DNA from 3 places in the Streptomyces sp. NPDC021012 genome. Region 2 is predicted to be linked to each of the others. Evidence: riboswitches for the same ligand, from Rfam matches in the RefSeq annotation. Region 2 holds a riboswitch; each other region holds the start of a gene.
What was found. A riboswitch is a leader RNA that binds a small molecule or an ion and turns the genes downstream of it on or off. The one in region 2 is predicted to bind thiamine pyrophosphate.
Positions count from the first base shown of each region.

Region 1: it holds a riboswitch for thiamine pyrophosphate, as region 2 does, so the genes downstream of both, thiO (glycine oxidase ThiO) here and thiC (phosphomethylpyrimidine synthase ThiC) in region 2, are expected to answer to the same signal.
Region 3: it holds a riboswitch for thiamine pyrophosphate, as region 2 does, so the genes downstream of both, ACH4TP_RS34850 (thiamine ABC transporter substrate binding subunit) here and thiC (phosphomethylpyrimidine synthase ThiC) in region 2, are expected to answer to the same signal.

Region 1 covers NZ_JBIRQU010000004.1:691,541-698,699, reverse strand. The annotation lists gene ACH4TP_RS17400 (phytoene desaturase family protein) at 1-676, shown strand, start outside; gene ACH4TP_RS17395 (hypothetical protein) at 680-1,516, opposite strand; gene metF (methylenetetrahydrofolate reductase [NAD(P)H]) at 1,571-2,488, opposite strand; gene thiE (thiamine phosphate synthase) at 2,605-3,258, opposite strand; gene ACH4TP_RS17380 (Rv2175c family DNA-binding protein) at 3,361-3,726, opposite strand; gene ACH4TP_RS17375 (NAD(P)/FAD-dependent oxidoreductase) at 3,770-4,942, opposite strand; TPP riboswitch at 5,076-5,188, shown strand; gene thiO (glycine oxidase ThiO) at 5,186-6,355, shown strand; gene thiS (sulfur carrier protein ThiS) at 6,352-6,552, shown strand; gene ACH4TP_RS17360 (thiazole synthase) at 6,559-7,159, shown strand, end outside.
Region 2 covers NZ_JBIRQU010000005.1:386,340-393,498, forward strand. The annotation lists gene ACH4TP_RS19280 (IclR family transcriptional regulator) at 1-695, shown strand, start outside; gene ACH4TP_RS19285 (SsgA family sporulation/cell division regulator) at 834-1,274, shown strand; gene ACH4TP_RS19290 (YibE/F family protein) at 1,326-2,660, opposite strand; TPP riboswitch at 2,732-2,866, shown strand; gene thiC (phosphomethylpyrimidine synthase ThiC) at 2,860-4,641, shown strand; gene ACH4TP_RS19300 (hypothetical protein) at 4,726-5,367, opposite strand; gene ACH4TP_RS19305 (metallophosphoesterase) at 5,527-7,035, opposite strand.
Region 3 covers NZ_JBIRQU010000016.1:93,405-100,563, forward strand. The annotation lists gene ACH4TP_RS34830 (hypothetical protein) at 1-427, shown strand, start outside; gene ACH4TP_RS34835 (dihydrofolate reductase family protein) at 435-1,085, opposite strand; gene ACH4TP_RS34840 (ABC transporter ATP-binding protein) at 1,175-2,197, opposite strand; gene ACH4TP_RS34845 (ABC transporter permease) at 2,197-3,810, opposite strand; gene ACH4TP_RS34850 (thiamine ABC transporter substrate binding subunit) at 3,849-4,943, opposite strand; TPP riboswitch at 5,025-5,134, opposite strand; gene rlmN (23S rRNA (adenine(2503)-C(2))-methyltransferase RlmN) at 5,164-6,276, opposite strand; gene ACH4TP_RS34860 (phosphatidate cytidylyltransferase) at 6,449-7,159, opposite strand, start outside.

The DNA of each region.
Region 1 (7,159 bases), on a different contig from region 2:
CGAGGTGCTGACCGAGGCGGGCCGGGCCGTCGGGATCCGGCTCGCCTCCGGCGGGACGGTGGAGGCGGACCACGTGGTGGCGGGCGCGCCGGTGCCGTCCCTCTACCGCGAGCAGGTCCTCCCCTGGGAACACGGCGACGAGTGGCCGTCCTTCGCGCACGGGTCCACCGGCCGTCTGACGCTCCTGCTGGCCCTGCGCGGGGCCCGCGAGGAGGAGGCCGCGCACCGCACGGTCGTCCACGGGGACGGCGAGCGGCCCACGGTGACCGTGCTGCGGCCCGACGACCCGGAGTCGCGGCCCGACGCGGAGCACGAGTCGGTGACGGTCTCGGCGATGGTGGACCTCACGTCCGAGGAGGACTGGAGCGGCCTCGCCGACCGGATGGCCGAGGCCGCCGCCCGGGCGGTGCCGGGGCTCGCCGAGCGGCTGCTCTGGCGGGAGGTCCGCAGCCCGGAGGACGTCCGGGCCGCCACCGGTGCCGCCGAGATCCCGCCCCCCGCGCTCGCGGACGCCGCCGGGACGTACCTCCCGGCGGCGAACCTCTCCCCCGTCCCCGGGCTGTACTTCGCGGGCGGCTGGTCGCACCCCGGCGGCGGGCTCGCCCACGCGGGCATGTCGGGGGCGCTGGTGGCCGGACTCATCGTGGAGGGCGCGGACTTCCGCGGCTCCCGGTAGGCCCTAGTAGCGGTACTGCTGCTGGTCGTCCGGGTGCGGCTGCTCGTAGCCGTACGGGGCCTGCTGCTGCGGGGCCTGGTCGGTGTCGCGCTGCTGCGGGACCCAGACGCCGCCGGGCGGGGTGTCGTAGGTGTACGAGGGCGCGTAGGGGTCGTTGTAGTACGAGCCGTACTGCTGGCCGTCGGTGCCGGGGCCGATGTACGGATCGGAGTACGCGGCGTACTGCTGCTGTCCGGCGGCGGTGCCGTAGTCGTAGGCCTGCTGCTGCTCGTGGCCGGGCTGTCCGTAGGAGGGCTGCTCGTATCCGGGCTGCTGGTACGCGGACGCGTAGGGGTCGTACTCCGTGCCGTACCCGGTGCCGGCGGCCTGGGCGGTGGTGTCGTAGACCCCGTACTGGCCGGTGTCCTCGGGCATCGGCTGCGGCTCGTAGACCGCGGTCGTCCCGGCGGCGGTCTCGGGGCGCGGCTCGTGGCCGGGCCCGTCCTCCGTGTCGTACGCGGAGTCCACGGTGTCGTACGAGAGCTCGGTGACCTCAAGAGTGGGTCCGGCCGGCGGGGCGGCCTTGCGGCGGCGGCTCTCGCGCGGGCTCCCGCCGATCGCCCAGCCGGTGGAGAAGCCGCGCCGGAAGGAGAGCGTCACATAGGTCTGGCCGACGGCGAAGGCGACGGCCCCGGCGATGATGACGAGGACCGAGGGCAGCAGGACGCCCACGACGACGCCGAGGAAGCCGCCGAAGGCGAGCAGGCGCCAGCGCAGCCGCGCCTTGTACTGGAGGAGCACCTCCCCCAGCAGCCACAGTGCGACCACGCCGAACGCGATGTAGAGGACCGTCCACCCCATGCCCCGCCGCCCCTCTCCGCGGTCACCGCCGCGGGTCGGGGCGGGTACGACCGGTCACGACTGCTGGTGCAGTCCGAGATTCTCGTAGATCTCGAGCGTCGCGGTGGAGCTGTTGAGCGTGATGAAGTGCAGTCCGGGGACACCCTCGGAGAGCAGACGCGCGCAGAACTCCGTCGCGAACTCGATACCGATGGAGCGTACAGCGGCGGGATCGTCCTTGACGGCGAGGATGCGCTCTTTCACATCCGCGGGGAAGAGGGCGTTGCTCAGCTGGGGCAGCCGGTCGAGCGTCTTCACGTTCACGACGGGCATGACCTCGGGGATGATCGGGGTCTCGCAGCCCGCCTTCTCCACGCTGTCGCGGAGCCGCAGATAGTTCTCCGGGTCGAAGAACATCTGGGTGATCGCGTAGTCGGCGCCCGCGCGGCACTTGTCCACGAAGTGCCGGATGTCCGTGTCCCAGTCGGTGGACCGGGGGTGCATCTCCGGGAAGGCGGCGACGCCGACGCAGAAGTCTCCCGACTCCTTGATCAGCCGGACGAGGTCGGCGGCGTACTTCACGCCCTCCGGGTGCTCGACCCACTCGCCCAGCGGGTCGCCCGGCGGGTCGCCGCGGACGGCGAGCATGTTCCGGATGCCCACGTCGGCGTACTGGCCGAGGATGTTCCGCAGTTCGGCGACCGAGTGGTCGACGGCCGTGAGGTGGGCGACGGGGGTGAGCGTGGTGTCGGAGGCGATCTTCTGGGTGGCCTTGACGGTGCCGCCGCGGGTGGAGCCGCCGGCGCCGTAGGTCACGGAGACGAAGCTGGGGCCGACCGCCTCGACCCGGCGCATGGCGTTCCAGAGGACCTGCTCGCCCTTCTCGGTCCGGGGCGCGTAGAACTCGAAGGAGTACGACGTCTCACCGGCCGCGAGGATCTCGCGGACGGTGCGCGCACGGTCCGAGCGGACGGAAGCGGTACCAAGGGCCATACGGGCAGGTTAGACGGGGGGCGGGCGGCAGCGTAGACGGCGTCCGAGTAATGGACACCTTTTCGGACAACTATCGGGATTGCGCCGCGCGCCCCGCGGTACCGCTGGTACGGCCCTCAGGCCTCGGCGCGCTCGCGGACGCGCTTGGCGAGGGCGGCCGTCGCGGCGGCCGGGTCGGCGGCCTCGGTGATGGCGCGGACGACGACGATCCGGCGGGCGCCCGCGTCCAGGACCTCGTCGAGGTTGGTCTCGTCGATGCCGCCGATGGCGAACCAGGGCCGGTCCTGGGCCAGCTCCGCCGCGTACCGCACGAGGCCGAGGCCCGGGGCGTACCGTCCGGGCTTGGTGGGGGTGGGCCAGCAGGGGCCGGTGCAGAAGTAGTCCACGCCCGGCTCGGCGGCGGCCGCGGCGACCTCGCTCTCCGCGTGGCAGGAGCGGCCGATCAGCACCTCCTCGCCGAGGATCGCGCGGGCGGCGGGCACGGGCAGGTCGCCCTGGCCGAGGTGGAGGACGTCGGAGCCGATGGCGTGGGCGACGTCGGCCCGGTCGTTCACCGCGAGGAGCTTGCCGTGCCGGCGGGCGGCCTCGGCGAAGACGGCGAGGTGCTCCAGCTCCTCACCGGCCTCCATGCCCTTGTCGCGGAGCTGGACGACGTCCACGCCGGAGGAGAGCACGGCGTCGAGGAAGGCGGGCAGGTCGCCCTGGCGCTTCCGGGCGTCGGTGCACAGGTAGAGCCGGGCGTCGGCGAGCCGCTCACGAGGCGTGGACATGGGTGGGTTCCCCCCGTTCGTGTCGCCGGTGCCGCGGCGGCCGGCCCGTGGGGGACCCGGCCGCCGCGGCACCCGCGGTGGTGTCTTCGGTGTCTGCGCGCCTCAGAGGGCGAGCGCCTGGGCGCGGCGCTTCACCTCCGTGCCGCGGTTCTCGTTGAGCGCCTGCGCGGGCGTGCCCGGCAGGCTCTCGTCCGGAGTGAAGAGCCACTCCAGCATCTCCTCGTCGGTGAAGCCGTCGTCCCGGAGGACGGTCAGCAGCCCGACGAGGCCCTTGACGATCTTGTCGCCCTGGATGAAGGCGGCGGGGATCTGCAGGGACCTGTTCTCGCCACGGCGGACGGCGATGAGCTGGCCGTCCTTGATCAGCTGCCGCACGCGCAGCACGTCGACATCGAGCATCTCCGCGATGTCGGGCACATAGAGCCAGGCGGGGACGAGCGCATCGATCTTCACGTCAATCTCGGTCACGGGACAAGCCTGCCATCCCGGACCGACAGTCGGTAGCCGGGCCCTACCGGACCGCCGCCTTCAGGGGGACGGACGGGTCGGCGGCGCGCTCCGGGTCGACGGGGACGGCGGCCTCGATGAGCTTGCGGCCCTGGGCCAGGTCGCGGGGGCGGCCGACCGCGAGGAGGGCCACCGGCACCCCCTCGCGCAGCCAGAGCACGGACCAGGCCTCGTCGGCCGGGTCGCCGCGCCACAGCAGCTCGTCCGCGCCCGCGTGGTGGCCGGCGTACTGCACGAAGCGGCCGAACTGCTCGGACCAGAAGTACGGCACCGGGTCGTACGGCGCGTCGGCGGCCCCGGTGATCGCGGCGGCGACCGCGCGGGGGCCCTGGAGCGCGTTGTCCCAGTGGTGGACGAGGAGCCGCTCGCCGTAGCGGGCGGAGGGGAAGGAGGCGCAGTCGCCGACCGCGTACACATCGGGCAGGGAGGTGCGCAGCCGGTCGTCGGCGGTGACGGCGCCGCTCGGGTCGAGGGCGATGCCGGAGCCGGTGAGCCAGTCCGTGGCGGGGCGGGCGCCGATGCCGACGACGACGGCGTCGGCGGGCAGTTCGCGGCCGTCGGCGAGGACGACGCGGCCCGGTGCGCCGGGCTCGACGGTGAGCACGCGCGCGTGGGTGAGGAGTTCGGCGCCGTTCGCCCCGTACCACTCGGCCATGGGGGCGGCGACCTCGGCGGGCAGCGCCCCGGTGAGGGGGAGGTCGGCGGCCTCGACGACGGTGACGGCGCAGCCCGCCTCGCGCGCGGCGGTGGCGAACTCGGCGCCGATCCAGCCGGCGCCGACGACCACGACGGAGTGGCGGCGCTCCAGGACGGGCCCGAGGCGCACGGCGTCGTCGAGGGTCCGCAGCAGGTGGACCCCGGGGACGCCCTCGGTGCCGGGCAGGGTGACGGGCCGGGCCCCGGTGGCGAGGACCAGGACGTCGTACGCGACGGGTCCGGTCTCGGTGTCGATCTCGCGGTCGGCGGCGCGCAGCCCGGTGACGTCCAGGCCGAGGCGGAGCTCGATGCCGAGGTCCTCGAAGTCGATCTCGAAGGCGGAGTCCTCGGCCTTGCCGAGGAGGATCGCCTTGGAGAGCGGCGGGCGGTCGTAGGGCTGGTGGGGCTCGGCCCCGATGAGGGTCACGGGGCCGGTGAAGCCCTGCTCGCGCAGGGCGACGGCGGTCTGGACGCCCGCCATTCCGGCGCCGACGATCACGACGTGCTGCTGTGCCTGCTTCTGCTCGCTCACTCGACCACCTTATGCATCTGACGGTGCGTCAGGAAGGGAGGGGTCTGTGGCCCCCCGGAGACGCGGGCTAGTCTGGCGGACGTAAAGCACTCGCGGGAGCCCGGACGACCGGGCTGAGAGGGAGGCTGGGACGGCCTCCGACCGTACGAACCTGATCCGGGTCATGCCGGCGAAGGGAGGGGCTGGACGCCCATGCGTTCTTCCGATGTCCTGAGGTCCGACGTCCTCGTGGTCGGGGGCGGCATCATCGGCCTGGTCACGGCCTGGCGGGCCGCGCAGCGCGGACTGCGCACCGCCGTCGTCGACCCCGATCCGGGCGGCGGGGCCGCGCGGGTCGCGGCCGGGATGCTCGCCGCCGTCACCGAACTCCACTACGGCGAGGAGACCCTGCTCGGGCTCAACCTCGCCTCCGCGGCGCGTTATCCCGCCTTCGTCGCCGAACTGGAGGAAGCCGCCGGCCACGACGTCGGCTACCGCGCCTGCGGCACCCTCGCCGTCGCCCTCGACGCCGACGACCGGGCCCACCTGCGCGAACTGCACGCCCTGCAGACCCGCTGCGGGCTCGTCTCCGAGTGGCTCAGCGGCCGCGAGTGCCGCCGCCTCGAACCGATGCTGGCGCCCGGCGTCCGGGGTGGGCTGCGGGTCGACGGGGACCACCAGGTCGACCCGCGCCGACTGGCCGCCGCGCTGGTGACGGCCTGCGAGCGGGCCGGGGTGGCCTTCCACCGGGCCCTCGCGGAGCGCCTGACGACCGTCCGCGACCGGGCCCGCGGGGTCCTCCTCGCCGGCGGCGAGGAGCTGACGGCCGATCAGGTCGTGCTCGCCGCCGGCAGCCTCAGCGGCCGCCTCGCGGGCGTCCCCGACGAGGTCCTGCCACCGGTCCGGCCCGTGAAGGGCCAGGTCCTGCGGCTGCGGATCCCCGCCCCGTACGCTCCCTTCCTCTCCCGCACCGTCCGGGCCGTCGTCCGCGGCAGCCACGTCTACCTGGTGCCCCGCGAGAACGGCGAGCTCGTCGTCGGCGCCACCAGCGAGGAACTGGGCTGGGACACCACGGTGACGGCGGGCGGGGTGTACGAACTCCTCCGCGACGCCCACGAGCTGGTCCCGGGCCTCACCGAGCTGCCGCTCACCGAGACCCGCGCCGGACTGCGCCCCGGCTCCCCCGACAACGCCCCGCTGCTCGGCCCCACCGCCCTGCCCGGCCTCCACCTGGCCACCGGCCACTACCGCAACGGGGTGCTGCTCACCCCCGTCACCGGCGACGTCATGGCGGAGGCGCTCACCACGGGCGCCCTCCCCGACGAGGCGCGCCCCTTCACCCCCCGCCGTTTCTCCCCCGTACGTCAGGAGCAGCCCGCATGAACGTGTCCGTGAACGGAGAGCCCCGCGTCCTGGCGGGCCCCCTCTCCCTCGACGCCCTCGTGTCGACCCTGAGCACCGCGCCCTCGGGCGTGGCCGCGGCCGTCAACGAGGAGGTCGTGCCGCGCGGCGAGTGGGCCACGACGGTGCTCGGCGAGGGCGACCGGGTGGAAGTCCTCACGGCAGTGCAGGGGGGCTGAGCGCTCATGTCCGACGACGTCTTCACCCTCGGCGGTACGGAGTTCTCCTCCCGCCTCATCATGGGCACCGGCGGCGCCCCCAGCCTCGACGTCCTGGAACGCTCCCTCCTCGCCAGCGGTACGGAACTGACCACGGTCGCCATGCGGCGCCTGGACCCGACCGTCCAGGGCTCGGTCCTCTCCGTCCTGGAACGCCTCGGCATCCGGGTCCTGCCCAACACCGCGGGCTGCTACACGGCGGGCGAGGCCGTCCTCACCGCCCGGCTGGCGCGGGAGGCGCTGGGCACGGACTGGATCAAGCTGGAGGTCGTCGCGGACGAGCGGACCCTCCTCCCGGACGGCGAGGAGCTCCTCGCGGCGGCCGAGACCCTCGTCGACGACGGCTTCACCGTCCTCCCCTACACCAACGACGACCCCGTCCTCGCCCGGAAGCTGGAGGACGTCGGCTGCGCCGCGATCATGCCGCTCGGCTCCCCCATCGGCTCCGGACTCGGCATCCGCAACCCGCACAACTTCCAGCTCATCGTGGAGCGCGCCGGCGTCCCCGTCATCCTCGACGCCGGCGCGGGCACGGCCTCGGACGCGGCGCTCGCGATGGAGCTGGGGT
Region 2 (7,159 bases):
TGGCCTCGCACGCGGACGGCGCCCCCGCCAAACAGCTCGCCCGTGAGACGGGCCTCCCGCTGCCCACCACGTACCACCTGCTCCGCACCCTGACGCACGAGGGCTATCTGCTCCGCGACAAGGGTGTGTTCGTCCTTGGCGACGCCGCCGTCCGACTGGCCGGCGGCGGAGATGTGCAGAATCGTCGCATCAAGATCGAAGACTCCCTCGCCCGCTGGCGGGACGAGATCGGCGTACCCATCTACTTCGCCCTCTACCGCGAGGGGGAGGTCGAGCTCGTCGCCATCGCCGACACCGCTTCCAACCCCGCGGTCGACGAATGGGCCGACTTCCGCGAGACGGCGCATGCCCACGCGATCGGGCAGTGCCTGCTGAGTCAACTCGATCCGGAATCTCGTCAAGACCACCTTGACCGCCATCCGGTGGAAGCCATCACTCCGTACACGGTGCGTAATCACCGTGCGCTTTCACAGCGTTTGGGCGGTTTGGGGCGAATGGAACCCCTGGTGGAGCGTCAGGAATATGCGCTCGGCACGATCTGTGCCGCCATCCCCATCACCGCGGGTTCCACGGCGGCCACCGTGGCCATTTCCGTCCCCCTCCACCAGGAAGAACGGTTGCTCCCAGCAGTCGAGCGGCTACGCACGGAGATCGGAAGGCTCTTCAACTCGCTCGCGTTCTCTATCAGTATCTGAAAAATCACTCCTTGTGATCTGCTAGTGCGTACAGCACGATTGCGTCAAGAGGGCCACGGGGGATCATTCCTGGCCGTTTCGGTCACAGCTTTCAGCAGCTGTGTTCACACAACTGCTTCATCTACTGCGGGGTACACGATGCGAGAGTCGGTTCAGGCCGAGGTCCTGATGAGCTTCCTCGTCTCCGAGGAGCTCTCCTTCAAGATCCCGGTCGAACTCCGGTATGAGACCCGGGATCCCTACGCGGTGCGGATGACCTTCCACCTCCCCGGGGACGCGCCCGTGACCTGGGCATTCGGAAGGGAACTGCTGCTCGACGGGATCAACCGGCCGAGCGGGGACGGCGATGTGCACATCGCCCCGACCGAGCCCGAGCGACTCTCGGACGTCTCCATCCGGCTCCAGGTGGGCGGTGACCGCGCCCTGTTCCGGGCCAGCGCGCCGCCGCTGGTCGCCTTCCTCGACCGAACGGACAAGCTGGTTCCGCTCGGTCAGGAACGGACACTCGGTGACTTCGAGGATCACCTGGAGGCCGCACTGGGCCGGATCCTGGCCGAGGAGAACGCCGGCCCCGCCTGAGCATCGGGACGCACGCACTCCTCACACGCCTACGCCTCACCCGCGTACGCCTCACTTGGCGCGGCGGCGCCGCCCTCCCCGCACCGCCGCCGGCTTCCCGCCCCCGGACGCCGGCCGGTCGGCGGAGACGACCAGGGCCGCAAGTCCCGTGGTGAGCGGAACGGAAGCCACCAGACCGATCGACCCGACCAGCGTCCGGACGATCTCCTCGGCGACCAGCTCGCTGTTGGCCACCGTCCCCATGCTGCTCTGCGCGATGGAGAAGAGCAGCAGCAGCGGCAGGGCGGCACCCGCGTAGGCGAGCACCAGCGTGTTCACGACCGAGGCGATGTGGTCGCGGCCGATCCGGATCCCGGCCCGGTACAGGCCGCGCGGCCCCATGCCCGGATCGGCCTGGTGCAGCTCCCAGACCACCGAGGTCTGGGTGACCGTCACGTCGTCGAGCACACCGAGCGAACCGATGATGATCCCGGCGAGCAGCAGGCCGGACATGTCGATCTCCGGGTACAGGCCGTGGATCAGACCGGTGTTGTCGTCGGTGTTGCCGCTGAGCGAGGCCCAGTCGATGAAGAACGAGCCGAGCAGACCGATCAGCAGCAGCGAGATCAGCGTGCCGAGCACGGCGACCGAGGTGCGGGCCGAGAGCCCGTGGCACATGTAGAGCGCGATCAGCATGATCGCGCTCGACCCGACCACCGCCACGACCAGCGGGTTCGACCCCTGCAGGATCGCCGGCAGGATGAAGTACGTCAGCACGAGGAAGCTCACGGCGAGCGCGATGAGCGCCATGACGCCCCGCATCCGGCCGACCACCACCACCGCGAGGGCGAAGATGCCGGCGAGCACCGCCAGCGGCACCTTGCGGTTCACATCGGTCACCGAGTACTGCAGGTCGTGCGGGGCGTCGGGGGCGTACGCCACCACCACGCCCTGACCCTCGTGCAGTTGGCGCGGCGCGTCCGGCTGCACGATCTCGACGAATCTGCGTCCCTCGTCCGGGCCGGTGGTGACCTCGACCGTCGCCTTCTCGCACTGCCCCTGCTGGGCGTTGACCGCCTCGCGGCCCTCCGGGGTGGAGGTGTCGCCGGTCGGCGGGACCTGAGCGGCGTTGACGTCCTTGCAGTCGACGTGGACGACGGAGACGACCTTGCCCTGCTCGGTCTGCCGGTCGAAGCCGACGCCGGTGCGCTCGTGCGCCGGGGTGCCGCTCGGCCACAGGACCGCGAGACCGACCACGACGGCGGTGGTGAAGGGGATCAGGATCGCGGCGATGACCTTGCGCAGATGCCGGGAGACGGGGGCGGCGGGCCCGTGGCCGTGGGAATGGGAGTGCCCCTGGCCGTGTCCGTGACCGTGCGGTTCGGGGGTCTGATGGGGGGAAGTCACCGGCCGATCATCGCAAGAACGGCGGGGGCCCACTGTTCAGCACGCCAGGGATGACGCTAGCGTGGTGGCACCTTTGCACACGCGGGAGCTCGGAGCACCGGGCTGAGAGGGCGCTGATCACCGTACGCACGTACGGGAGGAGGCTGCGCCGACCGCCGAACCTGTTACCGGGTAATGCCGGCGTAGGGAGATCGGTCTCATGACCATTCAGGATGCACGCACGCCTGCCTCCGACCAGAACGACGGCCAGGGCGAGCGCACGCCGGGCTGGCACAAGGGGTACGTCCAGGGCTCGCGCCCCGACCTCCGGGTGCCCGTCCGCCAGGTGCACCTCACCAACGGCAAGGACGTCACGCTGTACGACACGTCCGGTCCGTACACCGACCCCGCCATCGACACCGACGTCCGGCGGGGCCTTCCGCCGCTGCGCGAGAACTGGATCATCGCGCGCGGCGACACCGAGGAGTACGCGGGCCGCCCGGTCCGCCCCGAGGACGACGGCATCAAGCACACCTCCCCGCGCGGCGGCGGGCTGAAGAACCTCGACGCGGTCTTCCCGGGCCGCCCGCGCCTGCCGCGCCGGGGCCGCGCCGGCGAGGCCGTGACCCAGCTCGCGTACGCCCGCCGGGGGGAGATCACCCCGGAGATGGAGTACGTCGCGATCCGCGAGAACGTCTCCCCCGAGGTCGTACGGGAGGAGATCGCCGCGGGCCGCGCCGTGCTGCCGGCGAACGTGAACCACCCGGAGATCGAGCCGATGATCATCGGCAAGCGGTTCCTGGTGAAGGTCAACGCCAACATCGGCAACTCCGCCGTCACCTCCTCCATCGAGGAGGAGGTGGAGAAGATGACCTGGGCGACCAAGTGGGGCGCCGACACGGTCATGGACCTGTCCACCGGCCGCAACATCCACACCACCCGCGAGTGGGTGCTGCGCAACTCCCCCGTGCCGATCGGCACCGTGCCGCTCTACCAGGCCCTGGAGAAGGTCGACGGCCGGGCCGAGGAGCTGACCTGGGAGGTCTACAAGGACACGGTCATCGAGCAGGCCGAGCAGGGCGTCGACTACATGACGGTCCACGCCGGCGTCCTCCTGCCGTACGTGCCGCTCACCGCGCGCCGCAAGACCGGCATCGTCTCGCGCGGCGGCTCGATCATGGCCGCCTGGTGCCTGGCGCACCACAAGGAGAACTTCCTCTACACGAACTTCGAGGAGCTCTGCGAGATCCTCGCGGCGTACGACGTCACGTACTCGCTCGGCGACGGCCTGCGCCCCGGCTCGATCGCGGACGCCAACGACGAGGCGCAGTTCGCGGAGCTGAAGACCCTCGGCGAGCTCAACACGATCGCCAAGCGCCACAACGTGCAGACGATGATCGAGGGCCCCGGGCACGTCCCGATGCACAAGATCAAGGAGAACATCGACCTCCAGCAGGAGATCTGCGAGGAGGCGCCGTTCTACACGCTCGGCCCGCTGACCACGGACGTCGCCCCGGCGTACGACCACATCACCTCGGGCATCGGCGCGGCGATGATCGCCTGGTGGGGCACGGCGATGCTCTGCTACGTCACGCCCAAGGAGCACCTGGGCCTGCCGAACAAGGACGACGTGAAGACGGGCGTCATCACGTACAAGATCGCGGCGCACGCGGCGGACCTCGCCAAGGGGCACCCGGGCGCGCAGGAGTGGGACGACGCGCTCTCGGACGCGCGCTTCGAGTTCCGCTGGGAGGACCAGTTCAACCTGGCCCTCGACCCGGACACCGCCCGCGAGTTCCACGACGAGACGCTCCCGGCGGAGCCCGCGAAGACCGCGCACTTCTGCTCGATGTGCGGTCCGAAGTTCTGCTCGATGAAGATCTCCCAGGACATCCGGCGCGAGCACGGCGGCACGCAGCAGGAGATCGAGGCGGGCATGGCGGAGAAGTCGAAGGAGTTCGCGGCGAGCGGGAACCGCGTCTACCTGCCGCTGGCCGAGTAGTCACCGCCTTGCGTCGGGGCCGGGCGGGTCCCGGTCCCGGCGCCCGGTCCTCAGGGCTCCGGCGTGTCGGGGACCTCGTCGCGTTCAGGGCTCCGGTGTGTCCGGGGGGCCGACCGCGGCGAGGGCGTCGCGGAGGAAGGGGAGGATGCCGCGCTCCAGGAGGGCGCGGCGCCAGACTTCGCGGGCGAGGGTGAGTTCGTCGTCGGCCGTGGTGGTCCCGCCCGCCGCGGCCGGTCTGTTGCGCAGGGCGGTCAGGAGGAGGCCGACGCCCGCGCTGAGCAGGCCGGCGGCGGCGAGGGCGGCGAAGACGAGGCCTGCCGTCAGCAGGGTCTCGCCGAACACCACGGTGGGGGTGAGGGCGTGCAGGACCGCCCCGACCAGCAGGAGTATCGCGGCGGCCGTGCCCGCGAGGACGGGCACCATCACGGTGACGATGGCGACGACGCCGGCGCCCGTGCCGGGATCCGCCGCTGGTGTGCGGGGTGAGGTGAGGGTCGTCCGGTTCTCCTCGCGGACCTTCACGAAGTGCTCGTACTCGTTCGCCGCCGCGCTGGTGATCAGCGCTGTCGCGTTCATCGTCATGGCGCGCAGCTGCGCGACCGTGAGCCGGGTTCCGACCCCGGCGAGATCCGGACGTGCGTGGGCGGTGCTCAGTGCGTCGTCGAGGATCCGCTCGTACTCGGCGCGATCCTCGGTCAGCAGGTGCGGAGCCACGTTCATGTGCATCCCCCGATGCTCCGTAGGCCCGGGTCAGCCGTGGGAAACGGTCGGCTGGGCGGAAACGGAGGAGAGCCTGCTACGGATGACCCGATGGTATTGCGGTGACACCACGGCCTGACAGGTTGTTTCCGGAAATCGACTTCCCCGGATGCGCAGGGTTATGCGTCAGCCGTTCAGGGGGAGTTGGACGACCAGTAGCTTTCCGGCCATGGTCACTCCGCCGTCCATGGCGATCGCGAGACCGTCGGCGTACACGTGCGGTCCGTCGACGACCGGGCCCGAGCCGTCCTCGCCGTCCTCCGTGCCGACCTGGCCGAGGAGGTACGGGATGGGGCTGTGGCCGTGCACGATCCGGCGGCCGCCGTAGGTGGAGAGCAGCTCCTGGACGGCCTGCGGGCCGCCGTCGTCGCGGAACGCGAAGCGCTTGGTGAACTTCCGGAAGAGGTCCCAGACCTCGTCGGCGTCGTTCCGGTTGAGGATCTCGTGGACCGTGTCGTTGACGTCCTCGATGGTCTCGCCGTATTCGAGGTATGCGGTGGTGTCGGAGTGCAGGAGGAGGTGGTCGTCCTCGCGCACCACGGCGTCCAGCCGGGACATCCACTGGAGGTGGACGTCCTGGAGGCGGTCCATGTCGTGCTTCTGGCCGCCGTTGAGCAGCCAGGCGGCCTGGAAGGTGGCGGTGCCCGCGCCGGAGTTGACGGGGGTGTCGGCGAAGCGTTTGGCGCCGATGAGGAGCAGTTCGTGGTTGCCCATGAGGGCCTTGCAGTAGCCGCCCGCGGCGGCGGCCTCGGCGGAGAGGCGCATGACGAGGTCGATGACGCCGATGCCGTCGGGGCCTCGGTCGGTGAAGTCGCCGAGGAACCAGAGCCGGGCGTTGCCCGCGGACCAGCCGCCGTTCTCGTCGATGAGGCCCTGGGCGCGCAGGGCGGCGACGAGCTCGTCGAGGTAGCCGTGGACGTCGCCGACGACGTAGAGGGGGCCGGGTCCGTCGCCGTTCGAGGGCGCCGGGGCGGGGGCCGGCTCGGGGGTGACCGGGACCTGGACGGTGTCGCCGCGGTTGATGACCGGGAGGTCGCGCTCGGTCGGCGTGTACCCCTCGGGCAGCTCGCCCTCGGGGAAGGCGTTGCCAGGGTGGCCCGTGGCGACGGAGACGATGGAGGACCCCTCCGGGGCGGCGAACGCCGGGGCGAGACGCTGCCCCAGGTGGAGGGTCGGTGCGGCGGGCAGGGGCGCGGGTGCCTGCGGCGCGGGGGGTACGGGGGCCGGGGGCGCGGCGGGCGGTGCGGCCTGGGCTGCGGGTGCCTGCGGCGCGGCGGGCACGGGCTGGCTGGTGGGCGCGGGTGCCTGCGGCGCGGTGACGGAGACGACCTGGAGGGACTCGACCGGTGCGGGCTCGGCCGGCGGGGTCTGCACCGGGACGGTTTCGACGGGCGCCGCAGCGCCCTGCGCCGGCGCGGCCATCGGCGCGGTCTGCGCCAGGTCGCCTTCGACGGGCGCGGGCGGCAGGGTGGGGACCGGGACCGCTTCGACGGGGGAGGCCGCGAGGGGCGGTTCCTCCGGGGAGAGGGGCCCGGCGGCGTGGCCCTGTACGGGCACGCGGGCGTACGGCGGTACGCGGAAGTCACGCAATGTCGCCGTGCGTACCACGGGCTCCTGACCGGCCCCCTGAGTCATCGACCCCTCCACCACCGTCGCGATGCCCTGCACATCGCGGACCGGCCTGGTCGGGGTGGTCCGCGGTGTCGTCCGCCCATCATAGGAATGAGGGTCCTCCTGTGTGACGCACCAGGGGTGGTGA
Region 3 (7,159 bases), on a different contig from region 2:
GAAGACGCTGTGGGTGCTGGGCGTCACCCCCGGCTACACGGGCACCGGCCGCCCCGGCGCCGACCCGGAGTACACCAGCGACCTCGGCATCCGGCTGTACGACCACGGGGTCGACGTCACCGCCGTCCTTGCCCTGCTCGGCATGGCCCTCGCGCTCGCGCTGACCCGCCCCTGGGGACGACGGCTGCCCCGCCTGCCGCTGCTCGCGCTCGGCTGGACCGGGGCGGGCGCGCTCGCTCCGTTCGGTGCCTTCCTCGCCGTGTTCGGGGTGCTGACCTGGTGGGGCGTGATCAGCGTCGGCCTGACGGACCACGCCCCCTGGGTGGTCGCTGTCGCCTACGGAGGCTTCTGCGGCTACGGTCTCGCCCTGGCCCGGGCCACCCGCGTCTATCAGCGGGCGACCCGGAGGACGTGCGGTCACTGCTAGCCGGACGTCACTTCCGCCAGAACAGGTGGTGCGTCACCTTGCCGCCCGGGCTCGGCACGACGTCGCAGTGGAAGCGGTCGAAGAGCTCCTCCGGCGACTCCCACAGCCGTGACCCGGAGCCGAGCTTCACCGGCGACACCGCGACGTGCAGGGTGTCGACGAGGTCGGCGTCCAGGAACTCCCGGATCGTGGCGGCGCCGCCGCCCAGGCGGACGTCCTTGTCCCCCGCCGCCTCCTTCGCCATCGCGAGGACCGTGGCGGGGTCCGCGTCGACGAAGTGGAAGGTCGTGTCGGAGAGCGTGAACGAGGGGCGCGGGTGGTGGGTCAGGACGAACACCGGCGTGCGGAACGGCGGCTCGTCGCCCCACCAGCCGCGCCAGTCCTCGTTCTCCCAGGGCCCGCGCAGGGGGGAGAACTTGTTGCGGCCCATGATCTCGGCGCCGATGTTCCGCGCGTAGTCCCGCGTCAGGTAGTCGTCGAGGCCGCGGCTGCCGCCGGGATCGGTCCGCATCGGCCAGCTCGCGGTGGCCCCGGCCCAGGAGAACATCTCCCCGGGCTCGGCGTGGCCGAACGGCCGCTCCAGGCTCTGGCCCTCACCGGCGCCGAATCCGTCGGACGAGACGTTGAAGTTCTGGACTCTCAACAGCTGCTGGCCCATGGGGGCTTCCTCCTGGTGGTCGGCAGGGAAAACGACGAACAACCAGGAGACTCCCGCGACCGGGAAAACTCATCGCACCCGCCACCCCGCTACGAGATGTCGTCCCCCAGCACCACCACGTCCTCCGCCCGGAACTCCACTCCCACCCCGGCCCCCTCCTCCGGCGCCTCCCGCAGCGGGAGCTCCGCCTCCAGCGCCGGGCCCTCGGCGGGACGGAGCCGTACGAGGACCTGGCTGCCGCGGAAGGTCCGGGACTCCACCGTCCAGACGGGCCGCGACTCCACGAGCCGCACCCCGCCCGGGCGGACGAGGAGCCGCCGCTCGCCCTCGGGCGAGCCGTCCGGGACCGGGACCTTGCCCCAGACGGTCTGCGCGACCGCGCCGGTCACCCGCGCCGTCACCACGTTGTCGAAGCCCAGGAACCGCGCCACGAACTCCGAGGCGGGCCGCCGCCACACGTCGACGGGCGCACCCGACTGGGCGATCCGCCCGTCCCGCATGACCACGAGCCGGTCGGCGAGCGCGAAGGCCTCGCCCTGGTCGTGGGTGACCGCGAGGACCGTCGTGCCGAGCCGCCCGAAGAGCTGCCGCAGCTCCACGACGAGCCGCTCCCGCAGCCCCCGGTCGAGCTGGCCGAGCGGCTCGTCGAGCATCAGGAGCCGGGGCCGGGGGGCCAGGGCGCGGGCGAGCGCCACGCGCTGCTGCTCGCCGCCGGAGAGCGCGGCGACGGACCGCCGCTCGGCGCCCGGGAGGCCGACGAGGTCGAGCAGCTCCCGTACGCGCTCGGCCTGCTCGGCCTTCCCGGCGCCCCGCATCCGCAGCCCGAAGGCGACGTTCCCGCCGACGTCCCGCTGCGGGAACAGCTGGTGGTCCTGGAACATCAGGCCGACGCCCCGCTTGTGCACTGGCACCCCGGCCTGGTCGGCGCCGCCGAGCAGGACCCGGCCGCCGTCGAGGGCCTGGAGCCCGGCGACGGCCCGCAGCATCGTGGACTTGCCGCTGCCGCTGGGGCCGAGCACGCACACGATCTCGTGCTCGGCGACCTCCAGGTCCACGGCGTCGAGCGCGGCCCGCTCCCCGAACCGTACGGTCGCGCCCTTGATCGAAAGCATCAGAACTCCCCGGAGGTCCGGTCGGTGCGGAGCCGTTCGAGCAGCAGCAGGGACACCGCGCACACCACCATCAGAATCGTCGAGAGGGCCATCGCCTGGCCGTAGTTGAGCGCGCCGGGCCGGCCGAGCAGCCGGGCCACCGCCACCGGGAGCGTCGGGCTCTCGGGCCGGGCGATGAAGACGGTCGCCCCGAACTCGCCGAGCGACACGGCGAACGCGAACCCGGCCGCGATGAGCAGCGCCCGCCGCACCATCGGCAGGTCCACCTCCCGCCAGGCCCGCCACGGCGAGGCGCCGAGCACGGCCGCCGCCTCCCGCAGCCGCTCGTCCACCGCCCGCAGGACCGGCAGCATCGTCCGTACGACGAAGGGGACGCCGACCAGGGCCTGTGCGAGCGGTACGAGGATCCAGCTGGCCCGCAGGTCGAGCGGCGGCTCGTCGAGGGTGATGAGGAAGCCGAAGCCGACGGTGACGGCGGAGACCCCGAGCGGCAGCATGAGGAGCGCGTCGAAGCCCCGTACGAGCCGGCCGGCCCGCCTCGTGAGCGCCGCCGCCGCGAGCCCGCCGATCACCACGGCGATGGCGGTGGCGGCCACCGCGTACCGCAGCGAGTTCCCGATCGCCTCCAGGGGCGGGACGAGGAAGGTCCCGGCCTCGTCGAGCGAGCCGAGCGCCCGGTAGTAGCCGAGCCCGTACCCGCCCGGCTCCGCGAAGGAGCGCTCCACGAGCACGCCGAGCGGCAGCAGGATCAGCAGCGCCACCGAGACGAGGACGCCCGCGAGCAGCGCCAGCTGTCCGGCGCCGCGCGGCCGGCGCGCGGTCGTCTCCGGCGGTACGAGCCGCAGCGAGGTCTCCCGCCGCCGTACCGTCCAGGCGTGCACGCCGAGGATCGCGCCGACGGCCGCGAACTGGACGAGGGTCAGGACCGCCGCCGTCGGCAGGTCGAGCAGCCGGGCGGTCTGCCGGTAGATCTCGGCCTCCAGCGTCGTGTACGCGTTCCCGCCGAGGATCTGCACGACGCCGAAGGAGGTGAAGGTGAAGAGGAAGACCATCAGGGCGGCCGCCGCCACCGCCGGCACGAGCGCGGGCAGCGTCACCGTCCGCCAGGCCGTCCAGCGGGAGGCGCCGAGGACCCGGGCGGCCTCCTCCTGGCGCGGGTCGAGCTGCGACCAGAGGCCGCCGACGGTCCGGACGACGACCGCGTAGTTGAAGAACACGTGGGCGAGGAGGATCGCCCAGACGCTGGTGTCGAGCCGCAGCCCCCACAGTTCGTCGGTGAGCCCGCCCCGGCCGACGAGCGCCAGGAACGCCGTGCCCACGAGGACCGTCGGCAGCACGAACGGCACCGTGACGACGGCCCGCAGCACGCTCTTGCCGGGGAAGTCGAAGCGGGCGAAGACGTACGCCCCGGGCAGCGCGAGCAGCAGGGTGAGACCGGTGGAGGCGAGCGCCTGCCACAGGGTGAAGCCGAGCACGTCGAGGATGTCCGGCCGGGTCAGCGTCCCGCCGATCCGGCCGAGGTCCCACGTGCCCGCGGGCCTGAGCCCCCGGTCCACGATGGACACGACGGGCCAGGCGAAGAAGACCCCGAAGAACGCGACGGGCAGGGCCATCAGGCCCAGCCGCGTCGCGCTCCCCTTGAGGTCGCGGGTCACTTCAGGACGAGCGACGACCACTGCTGGATCCACGCGTCACGCTTCTCGGCGATCTTCCCGGGCGCCATGGTCTCCGGCTTCTCGATCACCACGCCGTGCTTGGTGAACAGCTCCGGCAGGGCCGCGTCCTTCGCCACCGGGTTGACGAACATCTGGAGCGGCATGTCCTCCTGGAACTTCCTGGAGATCAGGAAGTCGACGAGCGCCTTGCCGCCCTCGGGGTTCTTCGCGCCGTTCAGCAGGCCCGCGAACTCGATCTGGCGGAAGCAGGTGCCGGTGGAGACCCCGGTGGGCGCCACCTTCGGCTGCGGCTCGCCGTACAGCACCTCGGCCGGCGGGCTGGAGGCGTACGACACGACCAGCGGGCGGTCGCCCTTGGCCTGCTTGCCGCCGGCCGAGCCGGAGAACTCCTGGTTGTAGGCGAGCTCCCAGCTGTCGACGGTCTTCACGCCGTTGGCCTTGAGCTTCTTCCAGTAGTCCTGCCAGCCCTCGTCGCCGTACTTGGCGGCCGTGCCGAGGAGGAAGCCGAGGCCCGGGGAGGACCGCTCGGGGTTCTCCACCACGAGGAGGTCCTTGTACGCGGGCTTCGCCAGGTCGTCGAAGGTCACCGGCGGCGCCAGCTTCTTGTCCGCGAAGTACTTCTTGTCGTAGTTGACGCAGATGTCGCCGGAGTCGATCGGGGTGACCCGGTGCTCCTTGTCGAGCTGGAACGCGGCGGGGACCCGGTCCAGGCCCTTCGCCTCGTACGGGACGAAGATCCCGTTGTCGAGGGCGCGGGACAGCAGCGTGTTGTCGACGCCGAAGAAGACGTCGCCCTGCGGGGAGCCCTTGGTCAGGATCTCCTTGTTGACGGCCTCGCCGGCGTCGCCGCTCTTCAGCACCTTGACCGTGAACCCGGTCTGCTTGGTGAAGTCGGCGAGCACCTCCTTGGAGGCGTTGAAGGAGTCGTGGCTCACCAGCGTGACGGTCTTCGGCGCGGGCTGGTCGGTCTTGCCGGCCTCGCTCCCGCCCTTGTCGGTGCCGCATGCGGCGAGGCCGGTGACGCCGAGCGCCGCGACGAGCGCGACGGCGGCGGCCTTCTTGATGCTCACTGGATTTCCTCCTGGGTATGACCAGGAAGAGACGCGGCCCTGCCCACGGCCGGCGGACCGGACGCGGGCAGGGCGCAACAGCTTGAGTTACGACCGAACTTCCTACCCAGAATGACCTGGGCGAGGTTCAGAGGGTCTGCGGTCTACGGTTACCGCACTCTCAGCGCTGTGGCGCTCCCCTGTCGGAATATGGAGATGTGTTCGAGCTCAGACTACAAGGTCAGCGCTCGGAGGCCGCGAGCTGTCCACAGGCACCGTCGATCTCCTGGCCGCGGGTGTCCCGGACGGTCACCGGCACGCCGTGGCGGGCGATCGCCTCGACGAAGGCCTTCTCGTCCTCGGGACGGGACGCCGTCCACTTCGACCCGGGCGTCGGGTTCAGCGGGATCAGGTTGACGTGCACCCGCTTGCCCTTGAGGAGGCGGCCGAGGAGGTCGCCGCGCCAGGCCTGGTCGTTGATGTCCCGGATGAGGGCGTACTCGATGGAGATCCGGCGCCCGGACTTCTCCGCGTACTCCCAGGCCGCGTCGAGGACCTCGCGGACCTTCCAGCGCGTGTTGACGGGCACCAGGGTGTCGCGGAGCTCGTCGTCGGGCGCGTGCAGCGAGACGGCGAGGCGGCACTTGAAGCCCTCGTCGGCGAAGCGCAGCATCGCGGGGACGAGGCCGACGGTGGAGACGGTGATGCCGCGCTGCGAGAGCCCGAGGCCGTCCGGCTCGGGGTCCGTCAGCCGGCGGATCGCGCCGACGACGCGCTTGTAGTTGGCGAGCGGCTCGCCCATGCCCATGAACACGATGTTGGAGAGCCGCGCCGGTCCCCCGGGCACCTCCCCGTCGCGCAGCGCCCGCATGCCGTCCACGATCTGGTGCACGATCTCGGCGGTCGACAGGTTCCGGTCGAGGCCCGCCTGCCCGGTCGCGCAGAACGGACAGTTCATGCCGCAGCCGGCCTGCGAGGAGATGCACATGGTCACCCGGTCGGGGTAGCGCATGAGCACCGACTCCACGAGCGTGCCGTCGTGCAGCTTCCACAGGGTCTTGCGGGTGGTGTCGTCGTCGCACGAGATGTGCCGCACCACGGACATCAGGTCGGGCAGCAGCTCCCCGGCCAGCTTCTCCCGCGAGGCGGCCGGGATGTCGGTCCACTCGGCGGGGTCGTGCGCGTACCGCGCGAAGTAGTGCGTGGACAGCTGCTTGGCGCGGAACGGCTTCTCGCCGATCGCGGCGACGGCCTCCTTCCGCTCCGCGGGCGTGAGGTCGGCCAGGTGCCGCGGCGGCTTCTTGGCTCCGCGGGGGGCGACGAAAGTGAGTTCTCCGGGCACTGGACGGGCCACGATCGGGTGTCTCCTCAGACGGCACGAGGTCTGGTACCCCCGCGACGGCGGGGAGGGCGGCATCACGATGCCGAAGCCAGGAGACCTCACTGGACCGTCCCCGCTGCGGCGAGGACGACGGAAGGGCCCGCGGCGCACGCGCCACGAGCCCTTCCAGAGTACCCGCTGTCCGTCAAGCCGTTCCGACGAAGAGCGCCATCAGCAGCCACACCACCGGCGCCGTCGGCAGCAGGGAGTCCAGGCGGTCCATGATGCCGCCGTGGCCGGGCAGCAGCGTGCCCATGTCCTTGATGCCGAGGTCGCGCTTGATCATGGACTCGCCGAGGTCGCCGAGCGTCGCGCTCGCGGCCACCGCGAGGCCGAGGATCAGGCCCTGCCACCAGGCGCCGTCGTCGATCATGAACTGCATGCACAGCGCGCCCGCCGCCATCGCGAACGTCACCGCGCCGACCAGGCCCTCCCGGGTCTTGCCGGGGCTGATCCGCGGGGCCAGCTTGTGCTTGCCGAAGCGCCAGCCGATCGCGTACGCCCCGGTGTCGCTGACCACGGTCAGGATCAGGAAGGTCAGCACCCGCTGCGGCCCGTCGTCCGCGGTCAGCAGCAGCGCCACGAACGTCGCCAGGAACGGCACGTAGAACGCGGCGAAGACCCCCGCCGTGACGTCCTTGAGGTAGCCCTCGGGAGGCTCCGTCATCCGCCAGACGAGCACCGCGAGCGCCGTGAGGGCCATCGCCACCCAGGCGCCCTCGGCGCCCCGGACGTAGCCGGCGACGACCATCGCCGCGCCGCCGACCGCGAGCGGGACCAGCGGAGCCTTGATCTCCTTGCGCTCCTGGAGGCGGGAGGTGAGCTCCCACAGGCCGACGACCACGGCGACCGCTAT